One region of the Streptomyces sp. NPDC102406 genome, then DNA from elsewhere that is predicted to be linked to it. Evidence: riboswitches for the same ligand, from Rfam matches in the RefSeq annotation. Region 1 holds a riboswitch; each other region holds the start of a gene.
What was found. A riboswitch is a leader RNA that binds a small molecule or an ion and turns the genes downstream of it on or off. The one in region 1 is predicted to bind cobalamin.

Region 1 (6,269 bases):
TCTCCACGGGGCGTGATGTTCCGCCCCTTCTCCCGCCGGATCCCACCCCGCTTCTTCTCCGCGTACCCACAGCGTCCGTGAAAGGACCGTGATCGACATGACCAGCACCACTCTGGAAAAGCCCGGCACCACCGCACAAAGGCCCCGCGCCTCCGCCGCGCCCAGGCCTCCCGTCCGGGCCGCCGGCATCCTCGACATCGGCGCGAACGGGGCGGGCTCCCTGCGCACGGGCGACCTGTCGCCGACCTCCCGAGACGTCCAGGTCCCCGCCGCGCTCATCCGCCAGAACGGCCTGCGCAAGGGCGACGTGGTGACGGGGACGTGTACCGGGCCGCACACCCTCACCCTCGTCGAGAGCGTCGGCGGGGCGCCCGTCGGCACGGTGCGCAACCGCCCCCGGTTCGCCGACCTCACCCCGCTCCACCCCACCGCGCGGCTGCGCCTGGAAAGCCGGGCGAGCGGCCTCGGGGGCCGCGTCGTCGACCTGTTCGCCCCTGTCGGCAAGGGCCAGCGCGGCCTGATCGTCGCCCCGCCGAAGACCGGCAAGACCGTTCTGCTGCAACAGATCGCCGCCGCCGTCGCCGAGAACCACCCCGAGGCCCATCTGATGGTGGTGCTCGTCGACGAACGCCCCGAGGAAGTCACCGACATGCGGCGCTCCGTGCGCGGCGAGGTGTACGCCTCCACGTTCGACCAGCCCGCCAAGGCGCACGTCGCACTCGCCGAGCTCGCCGTCGAACGCGCCAAGCGCCTCGTCGAGCAGGGCCGCGACGTGGTGATCCTGCTCGACTCGCTCACCCGGCTGTGCCGCGCCCACAACAACGCGGCGTCCTCGGGCGGCCGGACCCTGTCGGGCGGCGTCGACGCCGCCGCGCTCACCGGCCCCAAACGCCTGTTCGGCGCGGCCCGCAACACCGAGGAGGCGGGCTCGTTGACGATCCTCGCCACCGCCCTCGTGGACACGGGCTCCCGCGCCGACGACTACTTCTTCGAGGAGCTCAAGGGCACCGGCAACATGGAACTGCGCCTGGACCGCGTCCTCGCCGACCGCCGCGTCCACCCGGCCGTCGACGTCACCCCGTCCGGCACCCGACGCGAGGAACTGCTGCTGTCCGCCCCGGAGTTGTCGGCCCTGCGCGGTCTGCGCCGGGCCCTCCAGGGCAGGGAGGGCCAGTCCTCCTACGAGACGCTGCTCGACACCCTGCGCCGCACCCCCGACAACGCGGCGTTCCTGCGCCAGGTCCACTCGACGGTCCCCGCGCGCTGACACGATCTCCGATGCGTAATACTCACTGTATGAGCCCGAGTATTACGCGCCCCGGTGGCGACCCGGCCGTCACCGTGCGGCGGGCCACGACGCGCGACGCGAGACGCCTGACCCGGCTCGTGCGCGGCTCCCGCGCCTACGAAGGCCCGTACGCCTCGATGGTCGCGGACTACCGGGTGGGCCCCGACTACATCGAGGCGCACCGGGTCTTCGTCGCCGTCGGCCGCGCGGACGACCGGGTCCTCGGGTTCTACTCCCTGGTGCTCGCCCCGCCCGAGCTGGACCTGATGTTCGTCGCCGACGACGCGCAGGGCCTGGGCATCGGGCGCCTGCTCGTCGCGCACATGCGTGAGGAAGCCGGTTCCGCGGGGCTCGACCAGGTCCGCGTCGTCTCGCATCCGCCCGCCGAGGGCTTCTACCGCAGCATGGGCGCCCTGCGCACCGGCACCGACCTCGCCCACCCGCCGGCCGTCGCCTGGGACCGCCCCGAACTCGTCTTCCCCATCACCCCCACGGGCTGAGCGCGGCCCCTTCCCCCGGGCCCGGGCCTCCGCCACGGTCGCAGGGGTTCCGCCCGCGCCGCGCACAGCGCACACTCGGTGGCATTCGAGCGGGCGGCAATGCGGCAAGGAGGCCACATTGGGCGGCAGCGAGACGCGCGGCGACGCGTTCGACGTGATCGTGGAGATCCCGCAGGGCTCCCGGAACAAGTACGAGATGGACCACGAACTCGGGCGGATCCGGCTCGACCGGATGCTGTTCACCTCGACCCAGTACCCCGCGGACTACGGCTACGTCGACGGCACGCTCGGCGGTGACGGCGACCCGCTGGACGCGCTCGTCCTGACCGGCGACGCAACCTTCCCCGGCTGCACCATCGAATGCCGGGCCATCGGCATGTTCGTGATGAGCGACGAGAAGGGCCCGGACGAGAAGATCCTCTGCGTCCCCGCCCACGACCCGCGCCACGCCTCGACCCGGGACATCGAGGACATCCCCGAGTTCGACCGCCTGGAGATCACCCACTTCTTCGAGGTCTACAAGGACCTGGAGCCCGGCAAGTCGGTGGAGGGCTCGCACTGGGAAGGCCGGGACAAGGCGTACGAGGAGATCGCGCGGGCGCGGGAGCGCCGGGAGCGGTAGCCGCTCGCGGCGCCGGGGAGCGCGTCGTCTATGGTGGGCGGGCCGTGGTGCTCGGGAAGACCGGTGACGGCCCGTGAGGGCCAAGTCCGGAGCGGCCCTCGCCACTGTGATCGGGTTTTCCGCCGGCCCCCGGGGCCGGTGGGAACCGCGCCGCTCCACCGAGCCACTGGCTGCCGCGAGGCAACTGGGAAGGCAGGAGCGGCGGGGCACGCCCGTAAGCCAGGAGACCGGCCACGGCATCTCACGAAGTGTTTCCACGAGGTGCTGGAGCGTGATCAAGGCATGACCCTGCCCGTGAACTCCCCCGCGCGGCCGACAGGTGCGCACCCCCCTGCCCCCTTCCGCTGGCGCCGCGAGGACACCGTGCGCACGGCGGGTCTCGTCGCGGTGATCGCGGCGCTGCACGTCGTCGCGTTCGGTGTGCTGTTCCTCCTCGTCGTCCCCCGCCACTACGAGGTCGGCGACAAGGCCTTCGGCATCGGCCTGGGCGTGACCGCGTACACGCTCGGCATGCGGCACGCCTTCGACGCCGACCACATCGCCGCGATCGACAACACGACCCGCAAGCTGATGGCGGACGGCAAGCGCCCCGTCTCCGTGGGCTTCTGGTTCGCGCTCGGCCACTCCAGCGTGGTCGTCGCGATGGCCGCCCTGGTCGCGGGCGGCGCCGCCCTCGCGGGCATCCTGCTGAACGACGACTCCCGCACCCACCAGGTGCTCGGCGTCGTCGGCACCACCGTCTCGGGTACGTTCCTGTACCTCATCGCCGCGCTCAACCTCGTTGCCCTGCTGGGCATCCTGAAGGTCTTCCGGGCGATGCGCGAGGGCACGTACGACGAGCGGCAGCTCGAACAGCACCTGGACTCGCGGGGGTTCATGAACCGCGTCCTCGGCCGGTTCACCCGGTCGATCACCCGCCCGGGGCAGATGTTCCCGCTCGGTTTCCTCTTCGGGCTCGGCTTCGACACGGCGACCGAGGTGACGTTGATGGTGATGGCCGGCAGCGGCGCGGCGGCGGGTCTTCCCTGGTACGCGATCCTGTGTCTGCCGCTGCTGTTCGCCGCGGGCATGAGCCTGTTCGACACGCTCGACGGGACGTTCATGAACTTCGCGTACCAGTGGGCGTTCTCCAACCCGGTGCGCAAGGTGTTCTACAACCTCACCATCACCGGTCTGTCGATCGCGGTCGCCTTCTTCATCGGCACGATCGAACTCGTCGGTGTCCTGCACGAGAAGCTGTCCCTGAGCGACGCGGTGACCGGCTGGATAGCCGGGCTCGACCTGGACAACGTCGGCTATGTCATCGTCGGCCTGTTCGTGGTCGTGTGGGCGGCGGCCATCGCCTACTGGCGGCTCGCCAAGGTCGAGCAGCGCTGGTCGGCGCGGGTCGCCGACGGCGGGTGACGGCCTGCCGCCCGACGCGCGGCGACGACATCGCGAGAGCACGAAGCACGGAGGAGACCCGGATGAGCGTTGCCCGCCCGCCCCTTGAAGGCGTCACCGTCGTCAGCCTGGAACAGGCGGTGGCCGCGCCGTTCGCCACGCGCCAGCTCGCCGACCTGGGGGCGCGCGTGATCAAGGTCGAGCGGCCCGGCGCCGGTGACTTCGCCCGCCGCTACGACGAGACGGTGCACGGGCAGTCCAGCCACTTCGTGTGGCTGAACCGCTCGAAGGAGTCGGTGACGCTCGACGTCAAGACGGACGGCGGGCGCGCGGTCCTCGACCGGTTGCTCGCCGGGGCGGACGTCTTCGTGCAGAACCTGGCCCCTGGAGCTGCGGCCCGACTCGGCCTGTCCGCGCGGGAGTTGGCGGAGCGTCACCCGTCGCTGATCGTCTGCGACGTCTCCGGCTACGGCAGCGACGGGCCCTGGGCCCACCGCAAGGCGTACGACCTGCTGGTGCAGTGCGAGACGGGCGTCGTGTCGGTGACGGGCGCGCCCGACGCCCCGGCCAAGGTCGGCATCGCGATCGCCGACATCGCGGCCGGGATGTACGCCTTCTCGGGCATCCTCACCGCCCTGTACGAGCGGCGGGCCACCGGCACCGCCCGCGCGGTGGAGGTGTCGCTGTTCGAGGCGCTCGCGGAGTGGATGGGCTATCCCGCGTACTACACGGCGTACTCGGGCGGGCAGCCGGAGCGGGTCGGTGCCGCGCACGCGACGATCGCGCCCTACGGCCCCTACGAGGCGGCGGACGGCAAGACGGTCCTGCTGGCCGTGCAGAACGAACGGGAGTGGGCCTCCTTCTGCGCGGAGTTCCTGGACGACGCCGCGCTCGCCGACGACCGGCGCTTCCACCGCAACTCGGCCCGGGTCGCGCACCGCGCCGAACTCGACGCGATCGTCACGGCGCGCTTCGCCGAACTCGACGCGCGCGAGGCGGTCGCCCTCCTGGAGCACGCCAAGGTCGCGAACGCCCGGCTCAACACGGTCACCGACTTCCTGGACCACCCGGTCCTGAGCGGCCGCGACCGCTGGCGCGACGTCACCACCCCGGGCGGCCCCGTCCGGGCGCTCGTCCCCCCGGTGACTCTGCACGGCGTCCGCCCCCGGATGGACCCGGTCCCTGCGGTGGGCGAACACACGGAGGCCGTGCTGAAGGAGTTCGGCTACGACGCGACGACGATCGGGGAGCTGCGGACACAGGGGGCGCTCTGAGGATGGGCGGGGCGCGCGTGGGGGCCGTTCGGCCCACCACAAGGGTCACTCGGCCCGCACCGGGCGAAGGGCCTCACTGAGACACTGATGCCAGAGCCTCCCGTGCCCTCGCTCTCCCGCCGCGGCGCATGGTCGAGGCACCTGGGCCCGCCGCCCGCAGGAGGGGGAGCTGCGAACGGCGGGCCCGGCCCGGGGCCGCACCCGGCCGGATCGGGAGCGATAAGGTGTCGCGTCACCTTTGTCGCGTCACCCTTCTCGCGTCACCCTTGTCGCGCCCGATCGCTCAGGAGTACGTACGTGTCCGTAGCCATCGACCCGTCCGAGGCAGCCGTCCCCTCCGGGGAGGACACCGGCGCCGGGAACGCGCCGGAGAATTTCTGGCAGCCCCCGGCGGCGGAGAGCGGGAGCGGCCCCGGTGACGGGGACGGAGCCGAGGCCGGGCCGGACGCCGAGGACGCCGAGGACACCGAGGACGACGCTTCCCGTGAGGTGCCGGAGGCCATCGCCCGCGACGCCCGCGAGTTCGGTGTCTACGCCCGCACCGGCGGCTGGTCCTTCGCCCTGAAGGTGGCCCGCAGTGTGCGCCCGGGCGGCCAGCCCGCCGGTGAGACGCCCAAGGTGTCGGCGCGCAGGTTCGCCGAGCTGGCGGGGTGCTCGGCCGAACGCGTCATGCGCTTCTACAAGGCGTGGGACAAGGCGGCGGACGACGGGGTGGTCCCCCAGTTCGAGGCGCTGGCGCCGGGCGCCGACATCGACCTCCCCGACGCCGACGTCTGGCTGTCGTACTACGTCTCCCGGTCGAGCGCCGCCTCGGTGCGCGGTCAGGCGATCACCGAGGCCGCCGAGGCCGAGGGCATCCGCCCCACCAAGGCCCTGGAGGTCGCCGAGAACCCGACGGCGCTTCGGGCGGCCATCCTCGCCGACCCGGGCACCGCGGAGGCCGCCCGCAAAGCGCTGATGGACCGCCTCGGCGAGGACGCGGCGCTGCGTTCGGGCCTTGCCCGCGACATCGTGCGCGCCGACGACCTGAAGAAGGCCGTCGCCGAGGAGTCCAAGACCGGCGACCGACTGGAGTACGTCCGCAGGATCGCCGAGGAGGGGCAGGTCAAGACGCCTGCCGGGCAGAAGATCGAGGCCCCGCGCCAGTTGCGCGAGGAGGCCGAGCGCCACCTGTCCCTGATCGACGAGCTCGACGAGGACGA
Region 2 (6,269 bases), on a different contig from region 1:
GGTCGGCATCCAGGCCGTGCTCGACGTCATGGGCGTCGGGGGCGGCGAGAACACGAACTGGTTCGTCAAGGACCTGCCGCTGCTGATCGCCTTCGGCGTGCTCGCCGCGTACACGTACTCCTCGGGCCTGCGGGCCCCCGCGCTGATCGCGTTCGTCAAGGACGGTCTGATCTACCTCGTCATCGCGGTCGCGATCATCTACATCCCGATCAAACTGGGCGGCTTCGACGACATCTTCGCCGCCGCGGGCAAGAAGTTCGAGCAGCTCAACCCGGCGACCGGCAAACCCGTCGGGGCGCTCGCGCCCGGCGACGCGGGCCACTGGACGTACGCGACGCTCGCGCTCGGCTCAGCCCTCGCGCTGTTCATGTACCCGCACTCGATCACGGCGACCCTGTCGTCCAAGAGCCGCAACGTGATCCGCCGCAACACCACGATCCTGCCCCTGTACTCGCTCATGCTGGGCCTGCTCGCACTGCTCGGCTTCATGGCGATCGCGGCCGGGATCAAGGTGCAGAACGGGCAGTTGGCGATCCCGCAGCTCTTCGAGGACATGTTCCCCGACTGGTTCACGGGGGTCGCCTTCGCCGCCATCGGCATCGGCGCGCTCGTCCCGGCGGCGATCATGTCCATCGCCGCGGCGAACCTCTTCACGCGCAACATCTACAAGGACTTCATCAAGCCCGACGCGACGCCCGCACAGGAGACCAAGGTCTCCAAGCTCGTGTCGCTGCTCGTGAAGGTCGGCGCGCTCGCCTTCGTCCTCACCATGGACAAGACCGTCGCCATCAACTTCCAGCTCCTGGGCGGCATCTGGATCCTCCAGACGATGCCCGCGCTGGTCGGCGGCCTGTTCACCCGCTGGTTCCACCGGTGGGCGCTGCTCGCCGGCTGGGCGGTCGGCATGGTGTACGGCACGCTCGCCGCGTACGGGGTGGCCTCGCCGACGCAAGCACACTTCGGCGGCTCCTCCGACGAGATCCCCGGCATCGGGGAGATCGGCTACATCGGTCTGACCGCGTTCGTCATGAACGTGATCGTGACGGTCGTCCTGACCTTCGTCCTGAAGGCCGTGAAGGCCCCGGCCGGTGTCGACGAGACCTCGCCCGAGGACTACACCGCCGACGCCGGTGACAAGGGCGTCCAGCAGGACCTGCCCGTCGTCGGAGTGGGCGCCGGACACTGATCACCACCCCTCGTAGGACGGGCCTCTCCCTTGTGGAGGGGCCCGTCTCTTTGTGTCGGGCTCCTCCCTCGCACACCAGGACGACACAACATATGGGCACGCGCCGGACACCCGGCACAACATGTATGCTCGCTCTCGCTGTAGCCGCAGGGGAATCCGGTGCAAATCCGGAACTGTCCCGCAACGGTGAACGTATGCGCACACAAAGGCGCCCGCGTGAGTCCGACGACCTGCCGACAGCACACCCGGGCCGTCCGGTCCGGGTGTCGATGACGTCCGGGCCTCGCGGAATGGGCCGGTGACGACGGCGCCCCCGTGCACGCCCGAGCCACTCCTCCCCGCAGGCCCCGAGCCGAGCGAGGGAGAGCCCTTAACGTGACCATCGCGCCGCCCGCCGAACCGGTCTCAGCCGCACCCGACGACGCCCCGGGCACCGCGCTGCTGCGCACCCTGACCGAGCTGACCTCCGACCTGCCCGGCGCCGACCCCGGCCGGGTCGCCGGTGCCGCCCTGCGGGGGCGCAGCGCCGGAGCCGACGAGAGCGAACTGCGCGAACTCGCCACCGAGGCCGCCGCCGGGCTGATCTCCGAGGACCCCGTCTACTCCCGGCTCGCCGCCCGCCTCCTCACACTCTCCGTCGCCGCCGAGGCCGCCTCCCAGGGCGTCACCTCCTTCACCGAATCCGTCGCGACCGGCCACCGGGAGGGCCTGATCGCCGACCGCACCGCAGCGTTCGTCCGCCTCCACGCCACGCGCCTCGACGCGCTGATCGACCCCCGGGCCGACGACCGCTTCGGCTACTTCGGCCTGCGCACCCTGCACAGCCGCTACCTGCTGCGCCACCCGATCACCCGCCGGGTCATCGAGACCCCGCAGTACTTCATGCTGCGGGTGGCGGCGGGCCTGGCCGAGGACGACAGCAGCCGCGCCGTCGACGAGGTCGCCGCGCTCTACGGCCTGATGAGCCGCCTCGACTACCTGCCGTCCTCCCCCACGCTGTTCAACTCCGGCACCCGGCACCCCCAGATGTCGAGCTGCTACCTCCTCGACTCCCCGCTCGACGAGCTGGACTCGATCTACGACCGCTACCAGCAGGTGGCCCGCCTCTCCAAGCACGCCGGCGGCATCGGCCTCTCGTACTCCCGCATCCGCGCCCGGGGCTCGCTGATCCGCGGCACCAACGGGCACTCCAACGGCATCGTGCCGTTCCTGAAGACCCTCGACGCGTCGGTCGCCGCCGTGAACCAGGGCGGGCGCCGCAAGGGCGCCGCCGCCGTCTACCTGGAGACCTGGCACGCCGACATCGAGGAGTTCCTGGAGCTGCGCGACAACACCGGTGAGGACGCCCGCCGCACCCACAACCTGAACCTCGCGCACTGGGTCCCCGACGAGTTCATGCGCCGGGTCGCCGACGGCGCCGACTGGTCACTGTTCTCCCCCGCCGACGTGCCCGAGTTCGTCGACCTGTGGGGCACCGGGTTCGACGCCGCGTACCGCCGCGCCGAAGCCGAGGGCAAGGCACGGAAGACCATCCCCGCACGGGACCTGTACGGCCGCATGATGCGCACCCTCGCGCAGACCGGCAACGGCTGGATGACCTTCAAGGACGCCGCCAACCGCACCGCCAACCAGACCGCGGAACCCGGCCGCACCGTCCACTCCTCGAACCTGTGCACCGAGATCCTGGAGGTCACGGACGACGGGGAGACGGCCGTCTGCAACCTCGGCTCGGTCAACCTCGGCGCCTTCGTCCACGACGGTGACATCGACTGGGAACGGCTCGACGCGGCCGTCCGCACCGCCGTCACGTTCCTGGACCGCGTCGTCGACATCAACTTCTACCCCACCGAGCAGGCGGGCCGCTCCAACGCCCGCTGGCGCCCCGTCGGACTCGGCGCGATGGGCCTCCAGGACGTCTTCTTCAAGCTGCGCCTGCCCTTCGACTCGGCCGAGGCCCGCGCGCTGTCGACCCGGATCTCGGAACGCATCATGCTCGCCGCGTACGAGACCTCCGCCGACCTCGCCGAACGCGACGGCCCGCTGCCCGCCTGGGACGAGACCCGCACCGCCCGCGGCGTGCTGCACCCCGACCACTACGACGTCGAGCTGACCTGGCCGCGGCGGTGGGCCGCACTGCGGAAGCGGATCGCCGCCGTCGGCATGCGCAACTCCCTGCTGCTCGCCATCGCCCCGACCGCGACGATCGCCTCCATCGCGGGCGTCTACGAGTGCATCGAGCCGCAGGTCTCCAACCTCTTCAAGCGCGAGACGCTGTCCGGCGAGTTCCTCCAGGTCAACTCCTACCTGGTCGAGGAGTTGAAGCGGCTCGGCGTGTGGGACGCGCAGACCCGGGAGGCGCTGCGCGAATCGGGCGGCTCGATCCAGGGCTTCACCTGGGTCCCCGACGACGTGCGCGCCCTGTACCGCACGGCGTGGGAGCTGCCGCAGCGCGGCCTCATCGACATGGCGGCGGCCCGCACCCCCTTCCTCGACCAGGCCCAGTCCCTCAACCTCTTCCTGGAGACGCCGACCATCGGCAAGCTCTCCTCGATGTACGCCTACGCCTGGCGATCCGGGCTGAAGACGACGTACTACCTGCGCTCGCGCCCCGCGACGCGCATCGCCCGCGCGGCGGCCCGCGTGCCGCTCCAGGCGGCCGAGCCCGACGCCGTCGCCTGCTCCCTTGAGAACCCCGAGTCCTGCGAGGCCTGCCAGTGATGACCCCCGCACCGAAGAAGACCGCGAAGAACCTGCTCGACCCGGGCTTCGAACTGACCCTGCGCCCCATGCGCTACCCGGACTTCTACGAGCGCTACCGGGACGCCATCAAGAACACCTGGACCGTCGAGGAGGTCGACCTCCACTCGGACGTGGCCGACCTCGCGAAGCTGTCGCCGGGCGAGCAGCACCTGATCGGCCGCCTCGTCGCGTTCTTCGCGACGGGCGACTCGATCGTGGCGAACAACCTGGTGCTCACCCTCTACAAGCACATCAACTCCCCGGAGGCGCGCCTGTATCTCTCGCGTCAGCTCTTCGAGGAGGCCGTGCACGTCCAGTTCTACCTGACGCTGCTCGACACCTACCTTCCCGATCCGCAGGACCGGGCGGCGGCGTTCGCGGCGGTCGAGAACATCCCGTCCATCCGCGAGAAGGCCGAGTTCTGCTTCAAGTGGATGGACTCCGTGGACCGGCTCGACCGGCTGGAGACCAAGGCGGACCGCCGCCGTTTCCTGCTCAACCTGATCTGCTTCGCGGCGTGCATCGAGGGCCTGTTCTTCTACGGTGCGTTCGCGTACGTCTACTGGTTCCGCTCGCGCGGACTGCTGCACGGGCTGGCCACCGGGACGAACTGGGTCTTCCGGGACGAGACCATGCACATGTCGTTCGCCTTCGACGTGGTCGACACGGTGCGCAAGGAGGAACCGGATCTCTTCGACGACGAGCTGCGCGGTGAGGTCACCGACATGCTGCGGGAGGCCGTCGAGGCCGAGCTCCAGTTCGCGCGCGATCTGTGCGGGGACGGGTTGCCCGGGATGAACACGGACTCGATGCGCCAGTACCTGGAGTGCGTCGCCGACCAGCGCCTGGTGCGGCTCGGGTTCGCGCCGGTCCACGGCTCGCAGAACCCGTTCTCCTTCATGGAGCTCCAGGGTGTCCAGGAGCTGACCAACTTCTTCGAGCGCCGGCCCTCGGCCTACCAGGTGGCGGTGGAGGGGTCGGTCGGCTTCGACGAGGACTTCTAGGCGACCTTGGCGAACTCGGGGCGCTGGGAGGTGCGCTCGGCGTCCCGTCGCGCCTGCCGGATCTGCCGGTCGATGCGGCGGTCGTGGGCGGCGCCGTACAGGGAGGGGGCGGCGAGGAGGAGGAAGACGAAGAGGACGGTGAGGTAGTTCATCGCTGTGTTCATGTCCTCTACTCTGCCGCCGCCGAGCGCACCGCGGCAGTGGCAGTTCTGTCACTGACCCTCGAATTACTGCCAGGTCTGCGGCAGACTGTCCTCCATGCTGAAGAACGTGGCCGCAGTGCTGCTCGACGGTGTGCATCCCTTCGAACTCGGCGTCGTGTGCGAGGTGTTCGGCCTCGACCGGAGCGACGCCGGGCTCCCGGCGTACGACTTCGCGGTCGCTTCCACCGAGGGGCCCTCGCTCACCACCCATGTGCCGGGGATGACGGTCTCCACCCCGCACGGCCTCGAACGCCTGGAGGAGGCCGACCTCATCACGATCCCCTCGGCGGGGCGCCGGTTCGACGGCTACCCGCCGGAGCTGCTCGACGCGCTGCGCCGGGCGGTCGACCGGGGTGCGCGCGTGCTCAGCCTGTGCGCCGGGGTGTTCGTGCTCGGGGAGGCCGGGCTCCTGGACGACCGCCGCTGCGCGGTCCACTGGCGGTACGCGCGCGAGCTCGCCGTCCGGTACCCGCGCACCCGCGTCGACCCCGACGTCCTGTACGTCGACGCGGGCCCGGTCATCACCTCCGCGGGGACGGCCGCGGGCATCGACGCGTGCCTGCACATCGTGCGCAGCGAGCACGGCTCGGCGGTGGCCAACGCGATCGCCCGCCGCATGGTGGTGCCGCCGCACCGGGACGGCGGCCAGGCCCAGTACGTGGAGCGGCCGTTGCCCGCCACGCGCTGCGACACCGTGGGCGAGGTGCTGGCCTGGATGGAGCGGAACCTCGACGCGCCGGTGACCGTGGAGGAGCTCGCGGCGCGGGCGCACATGTCACCGCGGACCTTCGCGCGCCGCTTCCAGCAGGAGACGGGGACGACCCCGTACCGCTGGCTGCTGCGCCAGCGGGTGCTGTTCGCGCAGGAGTTGCTGGAGCGCACGGACGAGACGGTGGACGCCATCGCCTACCGCGCCGGGTTCGGGAACGCGGCGGCGATGCGCCATCAGTTCATGAAGGCGCTGGGCACGACGCCCAACGCCTTCCGCAGAACCTTCCGGGTACGGCTGGCGAGCTAGGAGCCCTGCCGCGCCTCCACCCGCAGCAGGGCCCTCCTCGGCTGGAGCGTGATGCCGATACGGGGGGAGCCGTCCGTCTCCGGGGTCGGGACGAGCCGCCACCGCGCGACCACCGTGCC
Region 3 (6,269 bases), on a different contig from region 1:
CGGACCGGCCGCGCGCCCGCTGGTGCGGCGCCGCCGCCCGCACGGTCGCCGCCAGATGCAGCTTGGTCAGAGCACCCCGGGGCCGTACGGCGCCGGTCGTCCTGCCGTGCTCGGTCCGCGCCCGGGACCGCCGCCCCGCGGCCCCCTCGCCCAGACCCGGGACGCTCAGCATCTTCGTCCGGAACGGCTCGCCGGCCGAGACGGCCCGCTGCTCCTGGGCGCCACCGGCCGCGGGAGCGCCCGCGGGGCCCTCCGGGGTCTGCGACGACGGCGACTCGGCACTGTCCTGCGGCTGTCCGTCCCGCTGCTCCCCGTCCCGCTGCTCCCCGTCCTGCGGGGGTCCGTCCTGTCGAGGCTGCCCGCCGCCTCCGCCGGGGCCCCCGCCGTCCGGGCCTCCGTCGTCCGGGTCGTCCGGGCCGTCGGGCTCGGGGTCGTCGGGGCCGAACTCGTCCAGGGTCTCGTCGAGCTTGTCCTCGTCGAGACCCGGCGCGTCGAAGGGGTTGCGGCGCCTGCGGTGCGGGAGCGCGAGCAGCGCGGCCTGCCGCACGTCCTCCGCCAGGACGTCCGTGCGCCCGGCCCACGCGGCGAGCGCGGTCGCGGTCCTGGCCATCACGATGTCGGCCCGCATGCCGTCCACCTCGAACGCGGCGCACGTCGCGGCGATCCGCGTCAACGCCCCGTCGCCCAGGCGTACGTGGGGAAGCAGGGCGCGGGCGGCGGCGATCCGCTCGCGCACCTCGGCCTCCTCGGCGGCCCAGCGCGCGGTGAACCCCTCGGGGTCGTCGTCGTAGGCGAGCCGGCGCTTGACGACCTGGACGCGCTGCTCGGGTTCCCGGGACGCGGCGACCTCCACGGTCAGCCCGAACCGGTCGAGCAACTGCGGTCGCAGTTCGCCCTCTTCGGGGTTCATCGTCCCCACGAGGAGGAAGCGCGCGGCGTGCCGCACGGAGACGCCCTCGCGTTCGACGTAGGAGGCGCCCATGGCCGCGGCGTCCAGGAGCAGGTCGACCAGGTGGTCGTGGAGCAGGTTCACCTCGTCGACGTAGAGAATGCCGCGGTGCGCGTCGGCGAGCAGCCCCGGCTCGAAGGCCTTGACGCCGTCGGCGAGCGCCCGCTCGATGTCGAGCGCCCCGACGAGCCGGTCCTCGGACGCGCCGACCGGCAACTCGACCATGCGCGCGTCCCGTCGGACCCCCGGGCCGGTCTCGTGCGGCCCGTCCGGGCACCGCGGGTCGGGCGCCGCGGGGTCGCAGGAGAAACGGCACCCGGCGACGACGTCCACCGCGGGCAGCAGCGCCGACAGGGCGCGTACGGCGGTGGACTTGGCGGTGCCCTTCTCGCCGCGCACGAGCACACCCCCGACCGCGGGCGACACGGCGTTCAGCAGCAGGGCCAGGCGCAGATCGTCCTGGCCGACGAGGGCTGTGAACGGGTACGGGGTGGTCATCGGACCTCCAGAAAGACGACAGGGCGGGGGCGGCCGAGCCCGGTCAGGGGCGCGGCGAACGGCGCGGGAGGGGGGAGCGGGGCGCTCACGACGGAGCTCCCGGCGGGACGAAGGGCAGCCCCGGGGGAGCCCCGCCCTCGATCAACCGCCACAGCGCGTCCGTGTCGGCGTACCGCTCGATCAGATCCCCCAGTCGGTCCAACTGCTCCTCGCGCAGCGCCGCGAACGAGGTGTCGGGCGCCGGTACGAACCGCCGCCCGGCCGCCGCGGCGACCTCCCGCAGGAACGCCCGCCTGAACCCGTCGGACTCCAGCGACCCGTGCCAGTGCGTGCCCCACACGGCCCCCACCCGGCACCCGTCGAGGAAGGCCTCGCCGCCGAGCACATCGGCGACGCCGTGATGGATCTCGTACCCCTCGACCGGTTCCCCGAGGGCCGTGCCGACGGGCCGGTCCAGCGTCTTGTCGGCCGCGAACCGTACGTGTACGGGCAGCAGTCCGAGCCCGTCCACGACCCCGGCCCGCGACTCGACCTCGTCCTCGATGCGCTCCCCGAGCACCTGGAAGCCGCCGCAGACGCCGAGCACCGGGCGCCCCTCGGCGGCCCGCCGCGCGAGCGCGTCCGCGAGCCCGCGCGCCCTCAGCCACTCCAGGGCCCGCACCGTCCCGCGCGTCCCGGGCACGACCACCAGATCGGCGTCGACCAACTCCTCGGCACGGTCCACGAACCGCACCACGACACCCGGCTCTGCGGCCAGCGCGTCGACATCCGTGAAGTTCGACATCAGCGGCACCGCGCACACGGCGACCCGCAGCACGTCCGCGCCGACGGGCGGCGCCACCACGGACTCGCGCACCGCGCCCCGCAGCGACACCCGCAGCCCGTCCTCCTCGTCGATACCGAGCCCGTGCTGGAAGGGCAGCACCCCGTAAGTGGGCCGTCCCGTAAGGGACTTCAGCATGTCGAGGCCGGGTTCCAGCAGGCTGACATCGCCCCGGAACTTGTTCACGAGGTACCCGGCGAGCAGCTCCTGGTCCTCGGGCGCGAGCAGCGCCGTCGTACCGAAGAACGAGGCGAAGACGCCCCCGCGGTCGATGTCCCCGACCACGAGGACCGGCAGCCGCGCCGCCCGCGCGATCCCCATGTTCACGATGTCGGTGCGCCGCAGGTTGATCTCGGCCGGAGAGCCCGCCCCTTCGCAGATCACGGCGTCATGACTGCCCCGCAACTCCTCCAGGCATCCCACGACGGTGTCGAGCAACGCGCCCTGCCGCTGCCCGTGATAGCCCCGCGCGCTCATCTCGCCCACGGGCTTGCCCATGAGCACGACCTGGCTGCTGCGGTCGCTGCCGGGCTTGAGCAGCACCGGGTTCATCAGCGCGCTCGGCTCCACCCGCGCGGCCTGCGCCTGCATGGCCTGCGCCCGCCCGATCTCGGCGCCCTCGCGCGTCACGAACGAGTTCAGGGACATGTTCTGCCCCTTGAACGGCGCGACCTTCACGCCCTGCCGTACGAGCCACCGGCAGATCCCCGCCGTGACCACGCTCTTCCCGGCGTCCGACGTCGTCCCGGCGACGAGCAGCCCGCCGCCCCGCCGCCCGCTCACCGGCGTCCTCGCAGACGCCTCAGCACCACTTGCCCGGCCACACAGACTCCCCACGCCGCCACACCGACCCGCCGCGACAACCGCGCGGCCCGTTCCACGTCCGACACCCGCACCGCGCGCCCGCGCCCGTTCAGCACGGGCCGGTGCTCGATCCTGCCCCCGTACGCCAAGGTCCCGCCGAGCCGCACCCCGAGCGCCCCCGCGAACGAGGCCTCGACGACCCCGGCGTTCGGGCTCGGATGGGCCCCCGCGTCCTCGCGCCAGGCCCGGGCGGCCTCGCGCGGACGCCCGCCCGTCAGCACGGCGAGCGCCCCGGTCAGCCGCGCCCCCGGCCACCCCGCCACGTCGTCGAGCCGCGCCGAGGCCCAGCCGAACCTGCGGTACCGGGCCGACTTGTGTCCCACCATCGCGTCCAGCGTGTTCACGGCCCGGAAGGCGAGCAGCCCCGGCACCCCGCCGACGGCCCCCCACACCAGCGCCCCCACGACGGCGTCCGAGGTGTTCTCGGCGACCGACTCGACGACGCCGCGCGCGATCCCGTCGGCGTCCAGGCCCTGCGGATCCCGCCCGCACAGGCGCGGCAGCAACTCCCGGGCCAGCTCCACGTCCCCGGCGTCCAGCGCCGATCCGACACCGCGCGCCTCCCGGCCCAGCGAGGTCCCGCCGACCACGGCCCAGGTGGCGGCGGCGGTCAGCGCGACGGAGGCGGCGGGGGAACGGTGTACGGCACGGGCGGCCAGGGCGCCCACCGCGGCGGCGCCACCCGCGCAGACCACGGCGTGCGCGGCGCCCCACCCACGGTGGTCCCGCCACAGCACCCGCTCCACGGCACCCGCGGCCCGGCCGAAAGCGGCGACGGGATGGCCCCGGCGCGGATCACCGAACAGAGCATCGGCAAGGAGACCGGCGGCGGCGCCGTACGCGAAGACGCGCTCGGCCCGCACCGCGCCGCGCAGGGCGAACATGGCGGTAGTTGTCCTCACTCAGGGTGTCCACGCCCTGGTTCGACGAGACCGGCAGCGAGAGTTCCTGGCTCGCCCCTCCCGGCTTCCCGGGCTGGGGCTCACAGTGGCGGGACCGCGCCGGATTCGCACCGGCTTCCTCGTACTGCTGCCGTATATGGCCCGCGAAGTCCACCACGCTGCGCGAAGGCGCGTCAACTTGCCGTTGACCTGGGGGAGGGGAGTGTGGGGAGCTCCACACGCGCGCGGGCGTCGTACGGCCACCACAGGGCCGGAATTCCTCTAGGTGTCGAAATCCGGCCTACCTAGACTGGAAAGCGGCAGACGGAGAGCGGTCCACGAATGGTTGAGGGCGCCTTGCGACGTCGCGGGGCGGATCCGTCCGGTGTCCCTGGGCGGGCCGTCACGGCGGCGCTATGGTGCCTGCACGCGGGCGTGCACTGACGGGGGACGCCGGCTCTCGAGCAGGAGGAGGCCGGTGTGTCCCAAGGGGCGGAGCGTGCTCGGTCATGGCGCGGGAAGGCAGTCGGGCCATGGCGCAGGAGCAGTTACTCCGGAGTGACGGGGGACTGCGTGGAAGTGGCGTTCGGCGAGGCCGAGGTGTGGGTCCGCGACTCCGGGAACCCGGGTGCGGCGGCCCTCGTCCTCCAGCGCGTTCGATGGCAGGCGTTCGTGAGGGCGCTGGGCGGTCCCGGCCCGGGCAGGGCCGGCGGCTGAGCCTGCCGCGGGGGGAGGAGAGCGCGATGACCATGCATTACCTGGCCGAGGCGCGGGAGCGGGCCCACGGTGCGGTGAGCCGCACGGCGCGCGGAGTGGTCCCGCCACGCGGGCTCGTGCGGTTCTGCCTGGCGTGCGGCCTCGCGGCGAGCATCGTCGGCGCCCTGGCCGCCGCACTGGTCCCGGCGGGGCCGGTGCGCGCCGTGGTCTGGGCGCTGATCGCCGCGCTGGTCGCCGCGGCGGCCGGACTGGGCGCCGCTCTGCGCGGCGTCAGGGGCGGCTCGGGGCACCGGGATCCGGCGCCGGATCGGGGCCGGGCGGCGGGGCGTCGACGCTGAGCGGGGACCGTATGCCCTCCGCGCACCGCAGCAGGAGCCGCGTGAACCCGTAGGCGATCGCGGTGATCGGTGACGTGGCCGCCGCGATGACCGACCCCATCGCCCACGGCGACGTCACACCCAGGGCCTGCACCACCACGACCAGCCCCGCGAGCCCGCCGAGCAGCACCAGCGCGCCGCCCATCGCCCAGAACAGCAGGAGCCGCGTCTGGCGGCGGTTCTCGCCCGAGATCTGGGCGTACATCAGCCCGGCGCGCCGCGTCCGCGCGTCGTCGGCCACGACATGGATCACCACGGCCCCGAAGGAGGGCCGCTCCCCGGGGGGCGGCGCGGTGTCACCGGGAGCGGCGTCGGCGGGGGCGGCAGCACCCGTACCGCCCGCGGCATCCGTACCGCTCGCCCCACCGGCCCCCTCGGTGTGGTCGAGCCGGGGAGTCGCGGCCGCGAGGAGCCGCCACCACCACTCGTCGCCTGCGGCCGGCATGTGCGCCTCCTACACGGGCTCTCCAGGGCCCGGCCCGCTGTCACCGCGCGAGGTGCTCACGAGGTGTCGAGCCCGTCCCTGGTCTTGCTGATGAGATCGATGGCCTGGTCGCCGCCGTACGCGATCTCGCGGAGCGATTCGAAGCACTCCTGGTGCTGCACGATCAGTTCGTGGTCGTCGCGGATCGACTGGTTGCCCTGGGACTCCAGGTACAGCAGGTCCTCGTCGTCCGTGAAGCCGAGCAGGATGAAGCTGTTGAGCGTGGCGAAGTGCGCGCCGACGGTGAAGGGCAGCACCTGGACCGACACCCGGGGTCGCTGCGCCATGTCGACGAGGTGCTGCAACTGCCTGCGCAGGACGCGGGGGCCGCCGATCTGCCGGTGCAGGGCCGCCTCGTCCAGGACGAAGAACGTCCACGGCGGAACGTCGTTCTCCAGCGCGCGTTCCTGCCGCTCGGTGCGCAGCTCGACGATCCGCCGGGCCCGGGCCTCCTCCACGTGCGGCTCCAGCATGGCCATCGCGTAGTCCTCGGTCTGGAGCAGACCGGGCACCACGATGGGGTGGTACGTGCGGATGGACGCGGCGGCGCTCTCGTAGCCGAGGTACTGGCGGAAGGCGGGGGTGAGCACGTCGTTGTACCCCGTCCACCAGCTCGGGCCGCGCGAGCCGCGCGCGGCCTCCTCCAGTTCGCGCCGCAGGTCGCCGTCCGCCACCC

Region 2: another riboswitch for cobalamin. It lies ahead of ACIRF8_RS23165 (ribonucleoside-diphosphate reductase subunit alpha); the one in region 1 lies ahead of ACIRF8_RS12260 (HoxN/HupN/NixA family nickel/cobalt transporter).
Region 3: another riboswitch for cobalamin. It lies ahead of ACIRF8_RS08225 (cobalamin biosynthesis protein); the one in region 1 lies ahead of ACIRF8_RS12260 (HoxN/HupN/NixA family nickel/cobalt transporter).

Annotation. Positions count from the first base shown of each region.
Region 1 covers NZ_JBIWKP010000002.1:801,562-807,830, forward strand. The annotation lists gene rho (transcription termination factor Rho) at 98-1,267, shown strand; gene ACIRF8_RS12250 (GNAT family N-acetyltransferase) at 1,297-1,788, shown strand; gene ACIRF8_RS12255 (inorganic diphosphatase) at 1,907-2,410, shown strand; cobalamin riboswitch at 2,439-2,661, shown strand; gene ACIRF8_RS12260 (HoxN/HupN/NixA family nickel/cobalt transporter) at 2,693-3,814, shown strand; gene ACIRF8_RS12265 (CaiB/BaiF CoA transferase family protein) at 3,877-5,067, shown strand; gene ACIRF8_RS12270 (hypothetical protein) at 5,365-6,269, shown strand, end outside.
Region 2 covers NZ_JBIWKP010000005.1:431,503-437,771, reverse strand. The annotation lists gene mctP (monocarboxylate uptake permease MctP) at 1-1,186, shown strand, start outside; cobalamin riboswitch at 1,295-1,439, shown strand; gene ACIRF8_RS23165 (ribonucleoside-diphosphate reductase subunit alpha) at 1,562-3,904, shown strand; gene ACIRF8_RS23160 (ribonucleotide-diphosphate reductase subunit beta) at 3,904-4,929, shown strand; gene ACIRF8_RS23155 (hypothetical protein) at 4,926-5,093, opposite strand; gene ACIRF8_RS23150 (GlxA family transcriptional regulator) at 5,188-6,150, shown strand; gene ACIRF8_RS23145 (cytochrome P450) at 6,147-6,269, opposite strand, start outside.
Region 3 covers NZ_JBIWKP010000001.1:1,790,176-1,796,444, forward strand. The annotation lists gene ACIRF8_RS08215 (putative cobaltochelatase) at 1-1,447, opposite strand, end outside; gene ACIRF8_RS08220 (cobyric acid synthase) at 1,533-3,053, opposite strand; gene ACIRF8_RS08225 (cobalamin biosynthesis protein) at 3,050-3,997, opposite strand; cobalamin riboswitch at 4,056-4,198, opposite strand; gene ACIRF8_RS08230 (DUF397 domain-containing protein) at 4,496-4,732, shown strand; gene ACIRF8_RS08235 (hypothetical protein) at 4,759-5,070, shown strand; gene ACIRF8_RS08240 (hypothetical protein) at 5,003-5,554, opposite strand; gene ACIRF8_RS08245 (helix-turn-helix domain-containing protein) at 5,611-6,269, opposite strand, start outside.